Regions from separate parts of the Pantoea sp. X-Soil-TKNS-1211 genome, predicted to be linked through region 1. Evidence: predicted binding sites of a transcription regulator. Region 1 holds the regulator's gene; the other holds the start of a gene.
The links. Region 1 encodes PhoB, which activates phosphate uptake and scavenging genes when phosphate is short. Its sites were predicted from a motif close to CTGTCATAAAACTGNCNNAT; they were not measured.

Region 1 (8,033 bases):
GTTGCAGTTGGGTGCGTTGTTGCAGTTTATCGCGCAATTTTTCCGCGGGTTCGGCGCGTGCCAGCCGTTGGCGTTCTGGGGCAGCCTGTTGCCACGCGTTTTCTGCCGTCTGCATCGCCTGTTGCGCCTGCTGCTGCTCCTCAGCCAACTGTTGTGACTGGCTCAGCCACTGTTGTTGCTGCTGTGTGGAGGTCAGTTGCTGATTCAGGGTGGTTTCGGCAGCATTGAGTTGCTCCAACTGACTTGCCAGCTCTGCCCGGCGCACCTCATCCAGCAGCGACATGCCCCCGGCGCGCGCGCGCAGGGTATCAAGATCGGCACGTGCGCCTTTGTAACGCTCAAAAATCTGCATCGAGATTTGTCCGTAAATCTCGGTGCCGGTCAGTTCCTCCAGCAGTTCGGCTCGCTCGCCCGGTTTGGCGTTCAGAAAGGCGGCGAATTGTCCCTGCGACAGCATCATCGAACGGGTAAAGCGGGCAAAGTCGAGGCCGGATAATGTTTCGATCAACTTCAGTTTGTCGCCCACTTTATCGGCGACGATTTGGTTGTCGGCACAGCGCGCCAGCTCGACGCGCGGTGCCTGCAATTTGCCATCGGCCTGACCACGGGCGCGGTTCTGGCTCCAGAAGGCACGCCACGCTTCGCCTTTGATCTCAAACTCCACCTCGGCGAGGCATTCGGCGGTATCACGGGTGATCAGTTCATTCTGGGTTTGCGACAGCACGCCGAGGCGCGGTGTCTGGTGATACAACGCCAGACAGATAGCATCGAGCAGGGTGGTTTTACCGGCACCGGTGGCGCCGGTGATGGCGAACAAACCGTTACTGGCAAATGGCTCGCGCCGGAAATCGATAAACCATTCTCCACGCAGGGCGTTGAGGTTTTTAAAGCGTAACGTCAGGATTTTCATGCCGAGGGGGTCTCCAGCGCAGCAAGGGTGGTGCGGAACAGCTGGGTGAGCCGGGCAGCCTGCTCATCATCCAGATCTTCCTCGAGCGCCAGACGGCGCGCAAACACCTCCTCAACCTGTAACTCGCTCAGGGTTTCGTTATCCAGCCGTGCCAGGCTGTGGCTGCGCTGCTCACGACTGCGGCGGACCAGCAGCACCTCTACCGGTAAATTTTCCGTCAGTTGCTCCACGCGGCGCTGTAAATCGCTGAGGTGTTCCTGGGTGGTGATTTCAATATCCAGCCAGACCGGCAGCTCGCTATCTTTATCTTTAAACGCGGCCAACTGTTGTTCGATGTCCGCCAGCGAACCTTTTAGCATCTGCATCGGCTGGAACAATGGGATCGTCAACGGCGTTACCGCATCGAGACCGGTAGTGAAATCGAGCAGAAATACGCTTTTATCGCGGCCCAGCTCATCAAAGCTGAGCGGGATCGGCGAGCCGCTGTAACGAATATGATCGCTGTCGGCAATGCGCTGCGCGCGGTGAATATGGCCGAGGGCGATGTAATCGGCGGCGGGAAACGCCTGCGCCGGAAAGGCGTCGAGCGTGCCGATGTAGATATCACGTACCGAGTCGCTTTTGGTGACGCCGACGGTGGTGAGATGACCAGTGGCGATAATCGGCAGTGTACCACTCAGCGCCGCGCGTTGCGCCTCGGCGGCCGCAAAGCAGTGCTGATAATGCTGTTCGATGGCTTCCAGCAGCGACAGCTGCTTTTCCCGCCCGGACTGTCCGGCCTGGCTGCGCAGAATATCGCGCGGGCGCAGATAGGGAATGGCACACAGCAGCGCGCCTGGCGTACCGTCTCTCTGCTTCAGGGTCAGCACCTGCTGCTCGCCCTGCGGCGTAGCGCTGGTGATCACCTGGGTATTGAGGCAGGCGAGTAGTTCGCGCGATTCATTCAGCGTCGCCACCGAATCATGGTTACCGGCCAGCACAATCAGCTGGCACTGGCTACCCTGTAACGCGACGACAAAACGGTTAAACATTTCACGGGCATAGCTGGGCGGCGAACCGGTGTCAAACAGGTCACCGGCGATAATCAGCGCATCCACCTGATGCTGTTCAATTTGCTGTCGCAGCCAGTCGAGAAACGCCTGATGTTCAGCTGCGCGACTTTTGCTGTAAAAGAACTGGCCCAAATGCCAGTCCGCCGTATGAATGATGCGCATGGATGCTCCCTGCCAGTTAAAGCGATGGGCAATTATAACGGCTTCATCGCGAAAGAAAAAAATTCGCCTCGTCGCTGTCACATTTCTGTTTTTTAACTAAATATTCAGGGATGCGTTTTTCATAAAAGTGTCATAAAACTGACGCATAATGGCGCCGCAAATCCCAGTGACAGCCGTCATATCAGCAGGAGTAATAATGGCTAAGCGCATTTTGGTTGTGGAAGACGAAGCTCCCATCCGTGAAATGTTATGTTTCGTGCTGGAACAGAACGATTACCAGCCGATTGAGGCGGAAGATTATGACAGCGCAGTGGGGAAGCTGATCGAACCCTGGCCTGATTTGATTTTGCTGGACTGGATGTTACCCGGAGGCAGCGGTATCCAGTTTATTAAGCATCTGAAACGTGAAGCGATGACGCGTGATATTCCGGTGATGATGCTGACTGCGCGCGGTGAAGAGGAAGATCGTGTGCGCGGTCTGGAAGTGGGCGCTGATGATTACATCACCAAACCTTTCTCACCGAAAGAGTTGATGGCACGTATCAAAGCGGTGATGCGCCGTATTTCACCGATGGCGGTGGAAGAGGTGATTGAGATGCAGGGGCTGAGCCTCGACCCGTCCTCACACCGCGTGATGTCCGAAACCACGCCGCTGGAAATGGGACCGACTGAATACAAGTTGCTGCACTTCTTTATGACCCACCCGGAACGCGTTTACAGCCGCGAACAGCTGCTGAACCACGTCTGGGGCACCAATGTGTATGTCGAGGATCGTACTGTCGATGTACATATCCGTCGTTTACGTAAAGCGCTGGAGGTCTCCGGCCACGATCGCATGGTACAAACCGTACGCGGAACAGGGTATCGTTTCTCTGCCCGCTACTGAACGGAGTCTTTACCGTGCTGGAACGACTCTCCTGGAAGAGATTATTGACCGAACTGGTGCTGGTCTGTCTGCCGGCACTGATTATCGGTCTGGTATTTGGTTATCTCCCCTGGCTGCTGCTGATCACCGTGCTGGGCCTACTGCTGTGGCATTTCCGCAACCTGATGCGCTTGTCGCACTGGTTGTGGGTTGACCGTTCCATGACACCACCCGGCGGACGTGCCAGCTGGGAACCGCTGTTCTATGGGCTGTATCAAATGCAGCTGCGTAATCGTCGTCGTCGTCGCGAATTGGGAAACCTGATCAAACGCTTTCGCAGTGGTGCGGAATCGCTGCCGGATGCGGTGGTGCTCACCACCGAAGAGGGCATCATTTTCTGGTGTAACGGTCTGGCGCAGCAGCACCTCGGTCTGCGTTGGCCGGAAGACAATGGTCAGAACATCCTTAACCTGCTCCGCTACCCTGAATTCTCCCGCTATATTCGTCAGCGCGACTTTAATAGGCCGCTGACGCTGGTGCTGAATAATCAACACCATATGGAGTTTCGCGTGATGCCCTACAGCGAAGGTCAGTGGCTGATGGTGGCGCGTGATGTGACGCAAATGCATCAACTGGAGGGTGCACGACGTAACTTCTTCGCCAACGTCAGCCATGAGCTGCGGACCCCGCTGACGGTGTTGCAGGGTTATCTGGAGATGATGAACGATTCGGTGATGAATGAACGTTCACGCAGCAAAGCGTTGCAGACCATGACGGAGCAAACGCGCCGCATGGACAGCCTGGTGAAGCAACTGCTGACGCTGTCGCGCATTGAAGCGGCACCGGCCCTCGACATGAAAGAAACGGTAGACGTGCCGACCATGCTGTTGTTGTTGCAGCGCGAAGCGGAAACCCTCAGCCAGGGACGTCATGAGATCCATTTCCACACCGATCCGCACCTCAAAGTGCTGGGCAATGATGAACAATTGCGCAGCGCCATCTCCAACCTGGTGTATAACGCGGTCAACCATACGCCGGAAGGGACGCGCATTGATATCAGCTGGCTGCGTAATAAGCTGGGGGCCGAGTTTAAGGTATGCGATAACGGGCCGGGGATTAGCCCTGAACATCTGCCACGCCTGACGGAACGTTTCTACCGGGTGGATAAAGCGCGTTCGCGCGCCACTGGCGGCAGTGGCCTCGGGCTGGCGATTGTTAAGCATGCGCTTGGCCATCACAACGCGCGCCTGGAGATCACCAGCGTGCCGCATCAGGAGACCTGCTTCAGCTTTATCCTGCCGCCACGGTTGATTGTCGCCAGCCAGATACGGGAGAATGTGGCGCAATAAATTGCTCAAAAAACTGCGCGATAAATCGCGCCGCTACATGGAATCCCTGCATGAAATCGTTGCTGCTGTTCATTTTGCTGTCGTTCTCAGTGTTGGCGCAGGGGCAACAAACCATGCTGGCGGGCAATCTGAGCAGTGTCGGTTCCGATACCCTTGGCTACCTGATGACGTTGTGGGGTGAGGATTTCAGCCGCCAGTCACCGGGCGTGAACGTGCAGGTGCAAGCGGCGGGTTCGTCAACCGCTCCCACCGCGCTGGCAGCGGGCGCGGCCCAACTTGGACCGATGAGCCGCCCGATGCAGGTGGATGAGCGCCAGTTGTTCATTGCTCGTTATGGCTATCCCCCGCTGGCGGTGCCGGTCGCGATGGACGCGTTGGTGGTGGTAGTCAATCAGGACAATCCGCTGACGCAGATTGCGCCGCAGCAACTCGACGCGCTGTTTTCGGTGACGCGTCTGTGCGGTGCACATCAGGCGCCACAGCGCTGGGGTGATGTCGGCTTGACCGATCCGCAGTGGGCCACGCGCAGCATCCAGCGTTACGGACGTAACTCCGCATCCGGCACCTGGGGGTTCTTCAAGCAGCAGGTGTTGTGCAAGGGCGATTTCCGCGCTGATGTGGCGGAATTTCCCGGTTCGGCTGCGGTGGTGCAGGCGGTGGCGGCCACGCCCAACAGCATTGGTTACGCCAGTTTCGGCTTTCATCTCAGTGGGGTGAAGACGTTGCCGGTGGTCACCAACAGTGGCGAAAGCATCATGCCGGATGCGGAATCTATTCGTAGCGGTCGCTATCCGTGGTCGCGTCCACTTTATCTCTATATCAACAAAGCGCCCGGCAAACCGTTGCCGCCGTTGGTTTCGGCATTTCTGCATCAGGTGTTATCGCCCCAGGGGCAGCGTCGGGTCAGTGAGGCGGGATATCTGCCGCTGTCTGACAGCCAGATGGCGCAGGCGCGCGCCGCCATTGAGGAAAATTGAAGAACGTGCATCGCAACATGAATTTTCTTCATGTCACCTGAATTTTCTTCGTTTGCCCAAATCCGCTCAGCATGTCACTCTTCTTAGCCATATAGCCATCCAGATGGCTAAAAATAACCAGGTGAAATTATTACCTGACGCAACTATGCGTTTACGGCTTTAGCCAGGAGTGATCATGCAACGAGTAACCGCCCCGTTCCGTGCCGATACCGTCGGCAGTTTTCTGCGTCCCGCTGCTATTAAGCAAGCGCGCGAGCAGTTTGCGAAGGGTGAAATTGATGCCGCCGCGCTGCGTCAGGTCGAAGATGAGGCCATCCGTCATGTGGTGGAACAGCAGCGTGCCAACGGTCTGAAAGTGGTCACCGATGGTGAATTCCGTCGCGCCTGGTGGCACTTCGACTTCTTTGATGACCTGATCGGCGTCGAGCGCTACGAAGCGGAGCAGGGCATTCAATTCAACGGCGTGCAGACCAAGGCGCGTGGCGTGAAAGTGACCGGCAAAGTGGCGTTCAATCCGAACCACCCGATGCTGGAACATTTCCGCTTCCTGCAAAGCATTGCCGGTGATGCGGTGCCGAAGATGACCATTCCCAGCCCGAGCGTGCTGCATTTCCGTGGTGGTCGTAAAATGATCGATGCCACCGTTTACCCGGATCTGAAAGCGTACTTCGCTGATCTGGCGCAGACTTACAAAGATGCCATCCAGGCGTTTTACGCGGCAGGCTGCCGCTATCTGCAACTGGACGATACCGTCTGGGCCTATCTGTGTTCCACCGATCAGCAGCAGCAGATCCGCGAGCGTGGGGAAGATCCCCAGGAACTGGCGCGTATTTACGCTCAGGTGTTGAATACCGCGCTGGAAGGTAAACCGGCGGATCTGACCGTCGGTCTGCATGTGTGTCGTGGCAACTTCCGCTCCACCTGGATCTCCGAAGGCGGCTATGAGCCGGTGGCTGAGGTGCTGTTTGGTGGCGTGAATATCGATGCCTTCTTCCTCGAATATGACAACGAGCGTTCCGGTGGTTTTGAGCCGTTGCGCTTTATCAAGCCGGGCCATCAGCGGGTGGTACTGGGCCTGGTCACCACCAAAACCGGTGAGCTGGAAGATCCGGCCCAGGTAAAAGCGCGCTTAAAGGAAGCGGCGCAGTTCGTCAGCCTCGATCAGATTTGCCTCAGCCCGCAATGCGGCTTTGCTTCCACCGAAGAGGGCAATAGCCTGAGCGAAGATCAGCAGTGGCAGAAAATCCGCCTGGTGGTCGACATCGCAAATCAGGTGTGGTGATGCTGTAAAGTTGTGCAAACAGGCGCGTAAATCGCGCCTTTTGTGCATCTGAAAGCAAGGTTATGCGCGGATATCTCCTGTCCTGTGGAAAGTTTAAACAAATCATCTGATGTGATTTCGACCTTATCTATATTGATTCACTGCTTTTTATCTGTTTAGCGCTATATCATTCTGGTTTTCCGATCCCGTATTGCCTTTCTCCGCTATAAACGTTTTACTACGCGCCGTTGTCGATTCTTCCCTCTGTGAACAGAAGAAAAGCAGTTTAAATCACCTGCGCTTTAACCCTACGACGAGCATAACGCACTGGCGTTGACGGATAAGTCGTTGTTTTGGCGCGGTCAGGGAGCAACACAAACTCAACTTTCACCGCAACATCAGCTACAGGCAGTACAGAAGTTTATGACATATCGTTTAACCCCGAAGGATATCCTCGCGCTGGGCTTTATGACGTTTGCCCTGTTTGTTGGCGCAGGAAACATTATTTTCCCGCCGATGGTAGGTATTCAGTCCGGCGAGCACGTCTGGGTCGCCGCTATTGGCTTCCTGATCACTGCCGTGGGTCTGCCGGTGATGACCGTTATCGCGCTGGCGCGTGTTGGCGGCGGTATCGATGCCCTCAGCTCGCCGATTGGTAAAGCTGCCGGTTTACTACTGGCGACCGTTTGCTATCTGGCCGTTGGCCCGTTGTTTGCTACGCCACGTACCGCGACGGTATCATTTGAAGTGGGGATCGCCCCGCTGACCGGTGATGGCGCGCTGCCGCTGTTTATCTACAGCCTGATCTACTTCTCGCTGGTGATCGTGATTTCCCTCTATCCGGGCAAACTGCTGGATACTGTGGGTCACTTCCTCGCCCCGCTGAAAATTGTTGCTCTGACGGTACTGGGCGTTGCCGCACTGCTGTGGCCGGCTGGCGGTCTTTCCCCGGCGACGGCGGATTATCAGCGCGCAGCCTTCTCCAGCGGTTTTGTTAACGGCTATCTCACCATGGATACGCTGGGCGCGCTGGTGTTCGGTATCGTTATTGTTAACGCGGCGCGTTCGCGCGGCGTGGAAGATTCCGGCCTGTTGACCCGCTACACCATGCTGGCCGGTATCATTGCCGGTGTCGGCCTGACGCTGGTGTATCTGTGCCTGTTCAAACTGGGTTCAGACAGCGGCGCGATTGTTGATCAGAACGCCAACGGTGCGGCGATTCTGCATGCTTATGTGCAGCAGACTTTCGGTGGTATGGGCAGCTTCTTCCTTGCGGCGCTGATTTTCGTGGCCTGTATGGTGACGGCTGTCGGACTGACCTGCGCCTGTGCAGAATTTTTTGCGCAATACCTGCCGTTGTCGTATAAAGCGCTGGTCTTTATCCTCGGCCTGTTCTCAATGGTGGTGTCGAATCTTGGCCTGAGCCATCTGATTCAGATTTCCATTCCGGTGCTGAC
Region 2 (8,033 bases), 1.6 Mb from region 1:
GTCGTGAAGCCCGCAGAGTGCTTCGTAATGACTCTCGCAGTCATCGTCAGCGTGAAGAAGAATCGGTCACTTCGCTGGTGCAGATGGGTGGGTTGGATGCAATTGGCATGGCACGTGATGTGCGCGACAGTTCACCAATTGAAGCCAGAAATGAAGCTCAGGCGCACTATCTCAAAGCCATAGAAACGAAACAGCTTATTTTCGCTACCGGTGAAGCGGGCTGCGGAAAAACCTGGATTAGCGCAGCCAAAGCGGCTGAGGCCCTGATACATAAGGATATCGACAGGATAATCGTAACACGCCCGGTCCTACAGGCGGATGAAGACCTTGGCTTCCTGCCGGGAGATATTTCCGAGAAATTCGCCCCGTATTTCCGACCGGTCTACGACGTTCTGGTTAAACGTCTTGGCTCTTCCTTTATGCAGTACTGCCTGCGCCCGGAAATCGGCAAGGTAGAGATCGCGCCCTTCGCTTACATGCGTGGACGTACCTTCGAAAATGCAGTGGTGATTCTTGATGAGGCACAAAACGTCACCGCTGCGCAGATGAAGATGTTCCTGACGCGTCTGGGTGAAAACGTGACGGTCATCGTCAACGGCGATATTACCCAGTGCGATTTGCCGCGCGGTGCAACATCAGGACTCGCGGATGCATTGGGACGCTTTGAAGAGGATGAGATGATCGGTGTGGTCCGCTTCGGCAAAGACGACTGCGTCCGTTCAGCCTTGTGTCAGCGTACGCTACATGCTTACAGTTAACCATTGAGATCTCTATAAAAAAACCCGGCTCAGGCCGGGTTTTTTTGTGCGCTACGCATGATACAGGTAAAAAAAAGTCTGAACGTTAGTTCAGACTCTTCTTCAGAATGATGGCGGTGAGAGGGGGATTCGAACCCCCGATACGTTGCCGTATACACACTTTCCAGGCGTGCTCCTTCAGCCACTCGGACACCTCACCACATTTTGTTTGTTAACCTCAGCGGGTCAACGGGGCGCTACTATAGGGAGTTAGCCGAAAAGGGTCAAGCTCTATTTTCTCCTTTTTTTCTATTCGCTTAAGCTCTGAGCGGATTGCGGTAGCCTTGTTCGTTTAGTCGATTCTGTCATCAAAATATTGCGCATCAGTCACAAAAGTGTCACGGCATTGTCGCAGACTTGTCCGCGGAAACATTTGGTTATATTTGTGAATAAGGATGCTTATAAATGAAAAAGATACCTTTGATTACGGTTCCACTGATCACCTCATTGTTCGCGACAGCAACATTTGCTGATGCGAACAGTTACTCACGTGCTGCAACCGGTGATTTGACGCAACACGGTGGTGCGCGTCGTCTGAGCGGTGATCAAACCGAAGCGCTTAAAGCCTCTCTCAGTAACAGCACGGCAAAAAATATCATCCTGCTGATCGGCGATGGCATGGGGGATTCAGAAATCACCGCAGCACGCAATCAGGCGATGGGGGCAGGGGGCTTTTTCCCGGGTATAGATGCATTGCCTTTAACAGGTCAATACACCCACTATTCGCTGGATAAGAAAACCCACAAACCAAACTACGTCACGGATTCCGCAGCGTCTGCCACGGCCTGGGCCACGGGCACCAAATCCTACAATGGTGCCATTGGTGTGGATGTAAATGGTAAAGATCAGACCACATTGCTGGAACTGGCAAAAGCGGCTGGCAAGGCAACCGGTAACGTTTCAACCGCTGAATTGCAGGATGCCACACCCGCGGCGCTGATCGCCCATGTGACCTCGCGCAAATGTTATGGCCCGGAAAAAACCAGCGAGTTATGCCCGACCAATGCTTTAGAGCAGGGCGGAAAAGGTTCCATCACTGAACAAATGCTGAAAACCCGCGCGGATGTCACATTGGGCGGCGGAGCGAAATCTTTCAGCGAAGTGGCGAAAGCGGGTGAGTATCAGGGTAAAACTCTGCGTGAACAGGCACAGGCACGAGGTTTCCAACTGGTGGATAATCTTGATGGTATGAATGACGTTCAACAGGCAGATCAGAGCAAACCGCTACTGGGGCTGTTTTCTGAAGGTAATATGCCGGTGCGCTGGCAAGGGCCAAAAGCCAGCTATCACGGTAATCTGGATAAGCCGGTGGTGACCTGTGAAGTCAATAAGGAGCGTCCGGCAAGTACACCAACGCTGGCACAGATGACCAAAAAAGCGCTCGACCTGTTGAGCAAAAATGACAAGGGCTTCTTCCTGCAGGTGGAAGGAGCGTCAATCGATAAACAGGACCATGCGGCGAATCCTTGCGGACAGATCGGTGAAACGGTGGATCTCGATGAAGCTGTTCAGCAGGCACTGGCTTTTGCCCGCGAGCACGGTAATACCCTGGTGGTCGTGACGGCAGACCACGCACACAGCAGCCAGATCGTTGAGAATGGCACCAAAGCGCCGGGTCTGACCCAGGCACTGAACACCAAAGATGGTGCGGTGATGACCATCAGTTACGGTAACTCGGAAGAGGATTCACAAGAGCATACCGGTACTCAGCTGCGTATTGCTGCTTATGGCCCTCATGCAGCGAATGTCGTGGGTTTGACCGATCAGACCGACCTGTTTTTTACCTTGAAGGATGCAATGGGCATTAAGTAACCTGGCGCCAGGCCGGCAAAAAAATCCACGCGACAGCGTGGATTTTTACTTAAGGGAAGAAAAAACAACTATGGCTGTTGCGTCAGGTAACAGTGGATATAGCGGCGATATTCGTCAGCCATATTTATGGGTAATTCATCTGATGAGAAAAAGGTCAGATCTTCAATTTCACTCGGATCATGAATCATCACCCCGGACCATTCATCAACCCGGTAAAGGGCGGTAACCCTGTTGGCTTTATTATTATTTTCCTGGCTAAAAGTATATTCAGGTCCGGAAAAGTAACCTAACAGCTGTATCCGATGCACATCCAGATTAGTTTCTTCTTTTGCTTCCCGTTTCACTGTTTGTTCCGGTGACTCCCCAGGTTCCAACCATCCTCCCGGTAGCCCCCAACTCCCATCTTTGCGAAGCTGCAACAGTATGCGTACTCCGGCCAGCAGTAATAAACGGTGGCCAACCAGGCCGGGCATCTTTTCAACGTGATTCACTTCACTTTCCAGTCAGAGGATAATTAATGCAAGTTGCAGCAAGCCTGTTCACGCAGGCCAAAAATATTACATATTATTTTTAAGCTTTATTTCGATTGAATAAATGTGGCACATCAAAGCCAGAATAAATTCGAGCTTAAGGTATAACAAGGACGGGAGAGATTGAATAGAGAATGTACTGGCGAGCGTTGAGGAAATTCCCGCAAGTGTATTTGGTCAGTAAACTGCAATTGAAGATAATTGACAAAACTGCGCAGCATGATTTTTTAATAAAAAAAGCCCATGTATTTGCATGGACCTTTTTATTAATTTGAACAGCGGAAAATGATTAGACGTTAAACAGGAAGTTCATAACATCGCCATCTTTAACGATGTACTCTTTACCTTCAGAACGCATTTTCCCTGCTTCTTTCGCGCCTTGCTCGCCTTTATAAGCGATAAAGTCATCAAACGCGATGGTCTGCGCGCGGATAAAGCCTTTCTCAAAGTCGGTGTGGATTTTACCGGCCGCCTGCGGTGCAGTGGCACCGACCGGGATAGTCCAGGCACGTACTTCTTTCACACCAGCGGTGAAGTAAGTTTGCAGGTTTAACAGGGTATAACCAGCACGAATCACGCGGTTCAGGCCCGGTTCTTCCAGACCCATTTCAGCCATAAACTCAGCGCGCTCATCATCTTCCAGCTCTGCAATATCTGACTCCACTGCGGCGCAAACCGGCACCACTACTGAACCTTCCGCATCTGCAATCGCACGAACCTGGTCGAGATAAGGGTTGTTCTCGAAGCCATCTTCATTGACGTTAGCGATATACATGGTCGGCTTCAGCGTCAGGAAGCTGAGGTAACGGATGGCGGCTTTCTCATCGGCATCCAGATCCAGTGAACGCAGCATGCCCGCATTTTCCAGATGCGGCAGGCACTTCTCCAGGGCAGCCAGTTCAGCCTTGGCGTCTTTATCGCCGCCTTTGGCTTTCTTCTGTACGCGCTGGATAGCACGTTCACAGGTATCAAGGTCCGACAGCGCCAATTCGGTGTTGATGATATCAATATCTTCAGCCGGGTTTACTTTGCCCGCGACGTGAATGATGTTTTCATTTTCGAAGCAGCGCACCACGTGGCCAATAGCATCTGTTTCACGAATATTGGTCAGGAATTTGTTGCCCAAACCTTCACCTTTGGACGCGCCTTCAACCAGACCGGCGATATCCACGAATTCCATCGTGGTAGGCACGACGCGTTGCGGTTTAACGATCTCGCTCAGTTGGTCAAGGCGCAGATCGGGCATTGGCACGACACCGGTGTTTGGCTCGATAGTGCAGAACGGAAAGTTGGCTGCTTCGATACCCGCTTTGGTCAGCGCGTTGAACAGGGTGGATTTACCGACGTTCGGCAGGCCCACAATACCGCATTTAAATCCCATGATCTGATTACCTTTCTCGCTGAGTGTGCAGCGCTGACCGACAACGCTGACAGATTCAAAAATTTTCGCGCATTATACACAGATTTAGCCCTCTGCGGCGCGGGATTTGGCCTTAACCGGCTTTGAAAGCGTGCAAGCGGTTCATCGCCTTAATTTTATCTTCTTTCAGCCACAGTTCGGTACAGCGCACGGCTTCATCCACGGCATCATCAATCAGTTTCTGCTCACTGGCTGGAGGTTTACCCAGCACAAATCCGGTGACTTTATTGCGGTCACCAGGATGACCAATGCCCACGCGCAAACGGTGAAAATTATTGTTATTGCCCAGTTTGCTGATGATGTCTTTCAGGCCATTGTGACCGCCGTGGCCGCCGCCTTGTTTGAATTTCGCCACACCCGGAGGCAGATCGAGTTCATCGTGCGCCACTAAAATTTCCTCTGGCGCGATGCGATAGAAAGTCGCCATTGCCGCGACCGCCTTACCACTCAGGTTCATAAAGGTGGTGGGAACCAGCAGGCGCACATCTTCACCAGCCAGTGATAATCGGGCGGTGTAGCCAAAGAATTTGGGTTCGTCTTTCAAAGACTGATTGTTGCGATCCGCCAGCAAATCCACATACCAGGCACCTGCGTTGTGGCGCGTCGCGGCATATTCCGCACCGGGATTTGCCAGTCCCACAATCAGTTTAATGCTGCTCACGATGATTATCCTGTCTCAATCACGAAAGGGCGTAGTTTACTGCGTGGCGGGAGAGATGACAAAGGGCGAAGCTCAGGAATAGTGCCGTTATGTGACTTATCATTTTCTATCGAAATCAATCCGATAAGCGGTAAAGTTTCGTCAGAATTGTGAAAGATGTGTGATCCTGTACGCATATTATCCACAGGTCATTGCCTACACTTATGGCTAGTTAACCTTATGTGCTGTTTTTGGCATTGCTAAAAAGGATGGAGGTGAATTATGAAACGTCATCACTCACGCTATATTGGTAACGGCCTGATGTGTCTCGGTTTACTCACCATGGTGCTCGGCGTAGGCTACTCGATTATTAACCAAATTCCTTCGCTAAATCTGCCGCAATTCCTGGCGCATGGCGCAATGTTCAGCATTTTTATTGGTGCGCTGTTGTGGCTGGTGGGTGCACGTGTGAGCGGGCGTGAAAAAGTTGAAGACCGCTATTTTTGGTTACGCCATTACGGCGATAAACGTTGTCGTCGTAACACCCATCACTCATAAGCTACACCAGCGTAGCTTGTTTAAACGGCTGTAACTGCGTCAGATATTGTTCGGTGCGGTTACGGCCACTGGCTTTTGCGCGATATAGCGCCTCATCGGCCAGCGCCAGTAAGGTCGGGAAGTGGAAATCCTCCTGACTGGATGTGGCGTAACCGATACTGACGGTATAGCTGATGTTATCCGGTAGCGAAAGTTGTGTGGCAACGCGAATGCGTTCACATACCATTTGTGCCTGCTCACTGTCGCCGGGAAGAATGGCGGCAAACTCTTCCCCCCCAAGACGGGCAAACTGACCTTCCTCGGGCAATAAGCCCTGGGCTATCTGGCAAAAATCAATCAAAACCCGATCACCCTGCTGGTGGCCGTAGCGGTCATTAATGCTTTTGAAGTGGTCAAGGTCAAATAATACCGCCGTAAAAGGCAACTGCTGACGTATACGGCGCGCGATGATTTTTTCTGCCTGTTCGAATAATGCGCGACGGTTCCACACGCTGGTCAGCGGATCGTGCAGTGATGCCAGCTTGTGGGCGATTTGAGTCCGCTCATTGACCATGGCCAGAATGGTAAACGTCAGGCCAATAACAAATAAAATCGACTCAAGAATAACGTAAACGGAAAAACTGGAACCACCAATTGCGCCATGCACCGGCGTGGCGATGGCGTCATCAAGGAAAATTCTGGCGACATGAAACAGCAGGTGTATCCATAACAACATTTGCGCGGGCCAAAAAGTGACGGTGAGGGTGGCGCGCGCGCGCCATAACAGCTGAATTAATGCCCCAGTGTAAAAGATACACAGTAGGCAAACCACCAGCACGCGTTTCGGCATGCTGAAATAAAATGCCGGGAAAATACACAGAATGGCCCAAAGTAACCCACCTGCCAGCCAACTCAGGCCAAGCGGCTTGTTACAAAACACCTTAAAGGCGTTTAACAGGTTGCCATAGGCCAGCATCATGACCACATTGCCAAGCGCAATCGGCAGGAACTGCAATCCGGCGGCGCGCAGGCTGCTGAGAAAGACCGCCATCAGGGTTAAAATCAGTGTCAGCGTGGTGAAGCCCAGAACGCGATCATACTGCGAGCCGATCCAGGCAAAGACCAGAATGATGCTCAAAAACCCCAGTACATAGAGCTCGCAAACAAAAAGTGTGTAGATGTCGAGAGCCATAGTGGTCGGAGTTCTCAAAAAAAGTGTGGTGAAAAATACCACTAAACCCTGGACGGCTAAAGTCCGGATATCAGTGTTAATTGAAAACAGTGAATGGCAACGAGAATAGCGAATTTTAACGAAAATTATCGCGAAAAAAACAACGTCAGAAGCGGCTTAATCGGTAGCTGGTGCTGCCTTCTGGGTGGGAAATGAAACCGGGCCAGCGGCCCGGTTTTGTTCGATTAATGTTCGAACATGGCTGAAATGGATTCTTCGTTGCTGATACGACGAATCGCTTCGGCCAGCATACCGGACAGTGTCAGGGTACGAACGTTCGGCAGTGATTTCATCTCATCAGACAGCGGGATGGTATCGCAGACAATCACCTGATCGATCACTGACTTACGCAGATTTTCCACCGCGTTGCCGGAGAAAATCGGGTGTGTTGCGTAAGCAAAAACACGCTTCGCGCCACGTTCTTTCAACGCTTCAGCCGCTTTGCACAGCGTACCGCCGGTGTCGATCATATCGTCGACCAGTACACAGTCACGGCCAGCGACGTCACCGATGATGTGCATCACCTGAGAAACGTTCGCACGCGGGCGACGTTTATCGATGATGGCCATATCCGTGTCGTTGAGCAGTTTGGCAATCGCACGGGCGCGCACCACACCACCGATATCCGGCGAAACCACGATCGGGTTCTCCAGACCAATCTGCAACATATCCTCCAGCAGAATCGGGCTACCGAATACGTTGTCTACCGGGACATCAAAGAAGCCCTGGATCTGCTCGGCGTGCAGGTCAACCGTCAAAACACGGTCAACACCTACGCTGGAAAGGAAATCCGCGACTACCTTAGCGGTAATTGGCACGCGCGCAGAGCGCACACGGCGGTCCTGACGGGCATAGCCAAAGTAGGGGATAACGGCAGTAATACGACCAGCAGAAGCCCGACGCAGCGCGTCGACCATCACAACCAGCTCCATCAGATTATCGTTGGTGGGGGCACAGGTGGACTGGATGATGAAAATATCACCACCGCGTACATTTTCGTTAATCTGTACACTCACTTCACCGTCGCTGAAACGACCGACAGCGGCGTCTCCGAGGCTGGTGTAAA

Region 2: phoA (alkaline phosphatase) is a predicted target of PhoB. The motif match lies at 1,122-1,141, and genes of this name have one in related genera.

Annotation. Positions count from the first base shown of each region.
Region 1 is NZ_AP035953.1:1,038,193-1,046,225, forward strand. It holds gene AC6I8W_RS04685 (SbcC/MukB-like Walker B domain-containing protein) at 1-910, opposite strand, end outside; gene sbcD (exonuclease subunit SbcD) at 907-2,124, opposite strand; gene phoB (phosphate response regulator transcription factor PhoB) at 2,321-3,010, shown strand; gene phoR (phosphate regulon sensor histidine kinase PhoR) at 3,025-4,338, shown strand; gene AC6I8W_RS04705 (PstS family phosphate ABC transporter substrate-binding protein) at 4,389-5,315, shown strand; gene AC6I8W_RS04710 (cobalamin-independent methionine synthase II family protein) at 5,491-6,597, shown strand; gene brnQ (branched-chain amino acid transport system II carrier protein) at 7,000-8,033, shown strand, end outside.
Region 2 is NZ_AP035953.1:2,615,571-2,623,603, reverse strand. It holds gene phoH (phosphate starvation-inducible protein PhoH) at 1-758, shown strand, start outside; tRNA gene AC6I8W_RS12550 (tRNA-Ser) at 870-957, opposite strand; gene phoA (alkaline phosphatase) at 1,203-2,609, shown strand; gene AC6I8W_RS12540 (NUDIX domain-containing protein) at 2,678-3,100, opposite strand; gene ychF (redox-regulated ATPase YchF) at 3,429-4,520, opposite strand; gene pth (aminoacyl-tRNA hydrolase) at 4,633-5,220, opposite strand; gene ychH (stress-induced protein YchH) at 5,482-5,757, shown strand; gene AC6I8W_RS12520 (GGDEF domain-containing protein) at 5,759-6,928, opposite strand; gene prs (ribose-phosphate diphosphokinase) at 7,153-8,033, opposite strand, start outside.